2 regions of the Ezakiella sp. genome follow, and region 1 is predicted to be linked to the other one. Evidence: riboswitches for the same ligand, from Rfam matches in the RefSeq annotation. Region 1 holds a riboswitch; the other holds the start of a gene.
What was found. A riboswitch is a leader RNA that binds a small molecule or an ion and turns the genes downstream of it on or off. The one in region 1 is predicted to bind S-adenosylmethionine.
Positions count from the first base shown of each region.

Region 2: linked by a shared signal. The riboswitch ahead of SPI61_RS05475 (methionine ABC transporter ATP-binding protein) and the one ahead of metK (methionine adenosyltransferase) in region 1 are both predicted to bind S-adenosylmethionine.

Region 1 covers NZ_JAXFOB010000022.1:71,336-75,769, forward strand. Annotated here, with positions in the region: gene SPI61_RS04840 (HAMP domain-containing sensor histidine kinase) at 1-666, shown strand, start outside; gene metK (methionine adenosyltransferase) at 828-2,000, opposite strand; SAM riboswitch class I at 2,083-2,172, opposite strand; gene SPI61_RS04850 (cation:proton antiporter) at 2,210-3,388, opposite strand; gene SPI61_RS04855 (hypothetical protein) at 3,405-3,737, opposite strand; gene guaB (IMP dehydrogenase) at 3,966-4,434, shown strand, end outside.
Region 2 covers NZ_JAXFOB010000025.1:4,482-8,915, forward strand. Annotated here, with positions in the region: gene SPI61_RS05465 (MATE family efflux transporter) at 1-943, opposite strand, end outside; gene cls (cardiolipin synthase) at 1,077-2,576, shown strand; SAM riboswitch class I at 2,655-2,752, shown strand; gene SPI61_RS05475 (methionine ABC transporter ATP-binding protein) at 2,813-3,808, shown strand; gene SPI61_RS05480 (methionine ABC transporter permease) at 3,809-4,434, shown strand, end outside.

The DNA of each region.
Region 1 (4,434 bases):
GGCGAAGAGAAAAGCTTTTTGCAAAATGCGGCGCATGAGCTTAGGACGCCTCTTGCTGTCTTAAAAACAAAAATCGATGTTTTTAAGAAAAACGAAAACAACACAATTGAGGATTACCAAAAAATGCTCGCATCGGTCACGGAATACAATGACCGAATGTCGCACTTGGTTCAAATGCTTCTTCAAATTCAGGAAAGCCAAACAGTCGAAAGAAAAGACGAGATTAATATATACGACCTCATTGACGAGATTATTATGGACCTTTCAATTTATATAGACGAAAAGCATTTGAGCGTGACGGAAGAAGGGGATAGAGCGCAAATCATCGGCTCTGATCTACTTATGTACAGAGTTTTTTACAATCTGATTGAAAATGCAATTAAATATAATGTTGACGGTGGTTATATAAATGTTTTGATAAATGAAAATGAGGATGATGTCGTCATTAAAATAGAAGACTCGGGACGTGGAATAGAGTCCGATAAGAAAAAGATTTTTGAAGCCTTTTATCGGGAGAGAAGGACTGCGAATGAATCAAACGGCGTCGGACTCGGGCTTCATCTTGTGAAACAGATCATCGAACTTCACTCGGGAACGATTGAGGTAAAAGACGGGGAAAAAGTCGGAACACAGTTTATTGTGACCGTTCCTAAAAATAATAAATAAAAAGAATCAATTTGAAATGTTCGAATTTCGAGCAAATCAAATTGATTCTTTTTTATTTCAGTCCGACTATAAAAATTTTATAATAGAGTATCGCCGAGAGGAGAAGCAACACTCCTCCGACGGCAAGTGCCCTTAAAAGCATTGTATCAATCGGCCTTTTATTACGCATTTTTGAGCGCCTCAACTTTGTCAAGCTTTTCCCATGGCAAGTCGAGATCATCTCGGCCGAAGTGTCCATAGTTTGTGCATTGCGAATAAATCGGTCTCTTCAAATCGAAGTTCTTTATTATTGCGGCAGGGCGAAGGTCAAAGACACCTGAAACTTTTCTTCTGATTTCTTCCAAATCAATTGTCTCGGTTCCTCTGCAATCGATGTCAATCGACGTCGGTGCTGCAACGCCTATTGCATAGGAGAGTGCAACTTCGCATTCCTTTGCAAGTCCTGCGGCAACAATATTTTTTGCAACATATCTTGCTGCATACGCTGCTGAGCGGTCAACTTTCGTTGGGTCTTTTCCTGAGAAAGCTCCGCCGCCGTGTCTTGCATATCCGCCGTAGGTGTCGACAATAATCTTTCTTCCGGTAAGTCCGACATCTCCCTTAGGTCCGCCGACAACGAAGCGACCGGTCGGATTTATATAGATTTTTGTGTCATCTGCAAGAAGTTCCGCCGGAATTACAGCGTCTATAACTTCTTTTTTTACGTCGCGTCTCAAAGTGTCGATATCAACGGATGGAAGGTGTTGAGTTGAAACGACGAGCGAGGTTATCTTTTTCGGTTTGTCGTCTTCGTACATAACTGTGACTTGCGCTTTTCCGTCAGGTAAAATGTAGTCAAGAATTCCTTCTTTTCTCACTTCTGCAAGTCTTCTTGTGAGTTTGTGTGCCAAATGAATTGCAAGAGGCATATAAACCGGGGTTTCGTCGGATGCATATCCGAACATCATGCCTTGGTCTCCGGCGCCGATTGCATCGAATTCATCTTTTGCGCCTTCTTTTGATTCGAGAGATTCTTTTACTCCCATCCAAATGTCAGGGCTTTGTTCTTCAAGTGAGGTTAAAACTCCGCATGTTTCGGCATCAAAACCGAACTTTGCACGGGTGTAACCGATGTCTGATAAAACTTCTCTTACGATTGCCGGAATGTCAACATAACAATTTGTTGATATTTGTCCGCCGACAATGATGTAACCTGTTGCTGCAAATGTTTCGCATGCAACCCTTGCTTCGTGATCTTTTGTTAAAATTGCGTCTAAAATGCTGTCTGAAATTTTATCACAGACTTTGTCAGGATGGCCTTCAGTGACGCTTTCCGATGTGTGAAATCTAATCATATTTCTCCTTCTTTACATAAAAATTATTTCAAATAAAAACAGTAGGCTCAATCCTAAACCTACTGCAAAATAGTCCTTTAAAAACTCATCTTTCAGTCGAACTGTAGGATTTGGCACCGTCTGGGTTGCCGGGTTTCAAAGGGCCTATTCCCTCCACCACTCTTAATGAGTAATTTAATTATAACATTATTCATTTTGCTTGTCAAATACTAAGCGTTTTCCTCTATACAACCCGCACGTTTAAGTGCAAATTTCGCAAGAAGAGGTCCTATAAGTTCATAAACGATTGTCGCTCCTAAAATTATGGTTCTTATATATTGTCCGTGTTCACCGTCAATAATATTTGCGGCGATAAGACTTAAACCGAGAGCAACCCCAGCTTGAGGAACAAGAGTAAGACCGAGATTTCTTTGAACACTTTCATCAAAGCCGGACATTTTTGTAGAAATCATTGAACCGAGATATTTACCGATGACTCTTGAAACTACATAACCGATTCCGACAATTCCGACGGATTTAAGGTTTGCGAGATTTAAATCTGCACCCGATAAAACAAAGAAACATACAAAAATCGGCGGGGTAATTGCATTTACAAGTGTCAAATAACGTTTATTTACATGACCCACATTTGTAATTACAACACCCATAACCATAAGCGTTAAAAGTCCTGATAAATTTAGCTTCAAGGCTGCGGCGGTTACAAGGAAAATCATTGCTAAAGTGAAGGAGAGATTTTCTCCGTCGTTTCTCACTTTTTTTGCAATGAGTGAATAAATGAAACCTGCAACTGCGCCGAGTCCGATTGACATCAATATTTCCAAAAGCGGCTTTCCAAGCATTGTTGCAAAATTCAAGCTTTCACCTTTTATGAGAGCGTTTGCCATAAACGAAGCGATTCCGAATGCGACAATACAAACTGCGTCGTCCAATGCAACAACCGGGATTAAAACGTCTACGAGAGGACCTTTTGCTTTATATTGTCTTATAACCATAAGAGTTGCGGCAGGAGCCGTTGCGCACGAGATTGACCCGATTGCGAGCGAAAAAGCCCAGTCTTGTTTAAATATCAAAAGCATTGTTGCGGTTACAAAAATGAATGCACCCAATGCTTCGAAAATTGTTACTATTATAATTTTTGAACCCATTTTTTTTATTGCTCTCAAGTCCATTTCAGATCCTATTGAAAAAGCGATGAAACTAAGGGCAATTGTACTTAATACTTCTAAGCTGTTAACTTGATCTTGTGATAAGAGTCCCAATACTGAAGGACCTATTAAAATTCCGCCGATAAGATATCCTGTGACATCAGGAAATTTTAATTTTCCTAAAAGGCGCGAAAAAATAAGGCCGCTTGCAATGAGAACTGCTACTGCATAAATTGATTCCATATTAAATTATCCTTCCTTATTTTGTCAAGCCTTCAAATGACTTAACGTCGATGGAAAACATAATTCCGACATTTTCCTTTTCAATATTTCCAACGACTCTTCTTACACATTCTTTTGCCTTTTTGACATCTTCTTCACTTAAAATTAAAAATATTGTTTTGTTGTAAGGTCTTCCGCCGTTTAAAAGATTTCTGAAAAAATCATAACCGACTTCTGAATGTTCCGCAAGAGTAGCCGCAAGTCCTTGGCTCTCCAAAATTGTTCCGCCGTGAATACCTTCTGCGGAAAACTCTCTAAGCACTTCATCGAAGTGTTGTTCGTGATTTAAAACTATAAATAAGACTTCCATATTATCCTCCTTATATACCGTGTCGATTATGGCACTTTTAAGTCTAGACTTATTATACTACAAATAAAAAAATATTGCACATTTTTACAAATAGTGATTTAATTGCTTGATTTTATAAGATGGGATGTTATATAATAAAGTAAAGAAGAAAGCTACTCATTAGAATAGCTTTATTATATCTAAAAATAGATTTTTTCTATTTAATTATTACTACACATGGAGGGGTTTATGGAATTTTACAAAGAAGCACTGACTTTTGACGACATTTTACTTGTTCCGGCAGAAAGCCACGTATTACCGAAAGAAGTCGCAACAAAAACAAAATTGACAAACAAGATTACACTAAATATTCCTATTATGTCAGCGGGAATGGACACTGTTACCGAATCAAAAATGGCAATTGCTATCGCAAGAGAAGGCGGTATCGGAATCATCCACAAAAACATGACTATTGAAGAACAAGCTCATGAAGTTGACAAGGTAAAAAGAAGTGAACATGGAGTTATAACGGACCCGTTCTACCTTTCGAAAGACCATACATTAAAAGACGCCGACGATTTGATGAGAACATATAAAATCAGCGGTGTTCCAATAGTTGAAGAAAATGGGACACTTATCGGCATTATTACAAACCGCGACATCAGATTCGAAGACGATTTAAGTAAAAAAATTGACGACGTAATGACAAAAGAACGTC
Region 2 (4,434 bases), on a different contig from region 1:
TTTTCACACGGTCGTATTGTTTTGCGCCCATATTTTGCGATGTGAACGAAAGCGAGGTTTGATAAACCGCGTTCATTCCCATATAAACAAAGCCTTCGAGGTTTCCCGCTGCGGTGTTTCCCGCCATAACAACCGAGCCGAAAGAGTTTATGCCCGATTGAATTAAAATGTTTGAAATTGAGAAAAGCGCACCTTGAAATCCTGCCGGAAGACCGATCTTCATCATGCCGAGCGCCTTGTCTTTGCTGATTCGGATTTTGTCGAATGAGAGTTTCATATATCCGTCGGCTTTTAGAAGGCTTGCAACTGTAAGAGCCGCTGCGATATATTGCGAAATTGAGGTTGCAATCGCAACACCTGCAACGCCCATTTTAAAAACTATAACAAAAATGAGATTACAAATAACATTAAAAATTCCGGAGATTGTCAAAAAGTACATCGGTCTTCTCGAGTCACCGATTGCCCTCAAAAGTGCGGAGCCGAAGTTATAAACCATAAATCCCGGCATACCGATATAATATATTTTTAAGTATTCTCCCGCAAGTTCAATTACTTCCGGCGGCGTTTGCATAAGTCTTAGAAGCGGCATCGCAGTAAAAATTCCCGCAAATAAAACAAGTATACCCCCGAGAATTGAAATTCCGATTGCGGTGTGGAGAGTGTCCTGTGCGTTTTTAAAATCTCTCGCTCCGACATTTTTCCCCATTATAACCGAGGCGCCGAGTGAGATGCCCATAAACATAGTTACCAATAGATTTATAACAGGACCTGTTGCGCCAACCGCAGCGAGTGCGTGGTGACCTGTGAACTTTCCAACTACTATTATATCGACCGCATTGAATGCGAGTTGCAAAACCGATGTGATAAAAAGCGGCATTGCAAATAAAAAAATAGGTCCGAGTAACGGTCCCTCAAGCATGTTAACAACTTTTTTAGAATTCATTTATTAACCTCCCTATAAAACATTTCGTTATCCTAATTAAAATAATTTTAACACAGAAAATATAATATTTCAATAATTATAGTGTTACAAAAAAAATAATTTTGGTGTATAATGATAGTTAATGGAGGTTTATATGAAAAAGTTTTTTGTACGATCTTTAATTTTTATACCGACAATTATTTTACAAATATTTTTGTACAGTCTACTTTTCGGATTTTTAAAAGAATTTGCGAATATAATTATTCCAATCACAAATTTGCTCGCAATCGGTTTTGTACTCTATCTACTTTCAAAAAGAATGGAAAGCAATTACAAGATTTCCTGGATAATAGTCATCATTCTCGCTCCGGTTTTCGGTGCGGTCCTCTATTTGCTGTTCGGCAACAAAAAGACATCCAGGGGTTTAAATAGCAAAATTATGAAGTCGCGCTTCGATTTGAACCACAAATTTAAAGACACGTATTTAATTGATTCAACCGCCGACAGAAACCTCGGTCATTTCAAACAAATAGAAAAATTGACCGGCATGCCGACCTACAAGTGCGAAAATGCAACATATTACGAAAGCGGAGAAGCATTTTTCGAAAATCTTATTGAAGAACTGAAAAAGGCAGAGAAATTTATTTTTGTAGAATTTTTTATAGTTGAAAACGGAGAGCTCTTTAAAGAAGTTTCAGACATTTTGATAGAAAAAGTCAAGGAAGGCGTCGACGTCAGATTTATGTATGACGACTTCGGAAGTCTTATGAAATTTTCGCTCATCGATTTGAAACGTTTAAAAGATGGCGGTGTGAAATGTCTTTTGTTCAATCCGGTTAAGTTTTTGGACCCGAGACTCAATAACCGCGACCACAGAAAAATGGTTATTGTGGATGGCGAAATCGCATTCAGCGGCGGCAACAATCTTGCGGATGAGTATGCAAACATCATCGAGCGCTTCGGCTATTGGAAAGACGTCGGCTTTAGCATAAAAGGCAATGGCGTGAATGTTTATTCATATATGTTTATGGAATTTTGGAACGCTTTTTCAAGCGACAAAATCAGCGAAAGCTTTCTTGACGTCGTTCATTCCGAGGAGGATGAATACGATGGAATTGTCGCATCCTACTACGATTCGCCGTTTTTTGAAGACGCGGTTTCAAACTCTCTTTATGTGGACATTCTAAGCGCCGCAAAGGACTATGTTTGGATTTACACGCCTTATCTCATTCTTCCAAACTCGCTTAACGATGCAATCATTCGAGCATCGCACAGAGGAATCGACGTGCGCATAATTATGCCGGGGATTCCTGACAAAAAGATGGTCTACCGCTTCGGCAGAAGTTATTATTCGGACCTTCTCTACGCCGGTGTTCGCATTTTCACATACACACCCGGATTTTTGCACGCAAAGGCAATCCTTTCGGACGACAATCTCTGTGCAATCGGAACTGTAAATCTCGATTTCAGAAGTCTTTATTTGCACTTCGAAAACAATTCTCTCTTTTATCACTCGAAGATTTCGATGGATTTGAAAAGAGATATGGAAAAATCTTTTTCCGAGTCTGCGGAAATTTATCGCTCGAGCATTAATCCGAGCATATTTAAGCGAATAAATGACTCAATATTCAGGATTATCGCTCCTTTATTTTAATTTCAAATTATTTTCAAATTTGTGATAAAAATCACTTGACATACCATTCGTTATCAGCTATAATTGAACTTACAATCAAATTCATCAAGAGCGGTGGAGGGACTGGCCCTATGAAACCCGGCAACCTGTTTAACAAACGTGGTGCTAATTCCAGCGGCAACGCCGAAAGATGACGCTAATACGAGTGTAACTCTTTATCTTTCGGTAAAGAGTTTTTTTATTATAAGGAGAACTATATGATAGAAGCAAAAAATTTAACAAAAGAATATCATGTGGACGGGCAAAGATTTAAAGCTGTCGACAATGTCAGCTTCGAAGTCGATAAAGGTGATATTTTCGCAATTATAGGTCTTTCAGGTGCGGGAAAATCCACCCTTGTTCGTCTCTTAAACAGACTCGAAGAACCGGACGAAGGAAATGTTTTAATCGACGGAGTGGATATAATGAGTTTGAGAGAAAAAGAACTTCTTGAAATAAGAAAGAGAATTGCATTCATATTTCAAAACTTCAATCTCTTTAATCAATACTCGGTCATAGAAAATGTTATGTATCCTTTGACCTTGACAAACAAAAAAATCGACAAAAAGAAAGCGGCACAAGAAGTGCTCGACTATGTCGGACTCATCTCAAAGGAAAAGGCTTATCCGAAGGAACTCTCCGGCGGGCAAAGGCAAAGAGTCGCAATCGCAAGAGCGCTTGTGACAAGACCTGAAATAATTCTCTCGGACGAAGCGACAAGCGCGCTCGACCCTGAAAGCACGAGAATAATAACCGACCTCTACAAAAGAGCGAGAGATGACTTTGAAACCACAACGATAATGATTACCCACCAAATGGAAGTCGCAAAGGACACCTCAAACAAAATCGCCGTTATGGAAAAAGGTCGAATCATCGAATCGAACAGCACGGTCGAACTATTTAGAAGTCCGAAATCGAAACTTGCGCAAAGCTTTGTAAAAAAAGCGGCGCCTTCAAATATAATCGACATTTCGAGCTTCGAAGGAGTTGTAAAACGACTTTCATACACAAAGCGCACCGTAAACACGCCGGTTTTAAACGACACAATCAAAAAATTCGACGTAAATATAAATCTCATCGAAGGAAATATAAACAATATCTCAGACGACCAAGTCGGATATATGATTGTTGAATTTAAAGGCGAAGATGCGGAAATATTCAAAGCTCTGCAATTTTTAAAAGAGCACAATGTAGAAATAAGCGAGGTGTTATAAATGAGAATTAAAGAAATTTTTGACATCGTCCTTCCGGCAATTCCGGAAACGCTCATAATGATATTTGTTTCGGCGCTAATTGCATTTATAATCGGACTTCCTTGGGCAATAATCACATATATGACTCGCCCTGATGGACTTAAGCCGAACAAAGTTGTGTACGCAATTTCAAACGGACTCATAAACATCTTCCGCAGCTTGCCTGCAATCATATTAATCATAATACTTGCTCCGCTTTCGAGAATAATCATCGGAAAGGCAATCGGAACCGCCGCCGCAATCGTTCCATTAACATTTGCAGCCGCACCGTTTGTCGCAAGACTTTTTGAAGGATATTTCCTCGAAGTCGAACCGGGAATAATCGAAGCCGCAAAATCAATGGGCGCAAACAACACGGAAATCATAAAAGTTATATTAAAAGAAACATTCCCTCAAGGAATATTGGGAATCACAATGACAATAATAAACCTCGTCGGCTACTCCGCAATGGCGGGAGTCCTTGGAGGCGGTGGCCTCGGCGACATCGCAATAAGATATGGATATCAAAGAAACCAAATTGATGTCCTCTGGTGTTCGGTATTGATTATCGTTATAATTGTGCAACTCGTACAATTTATCGGTAACTC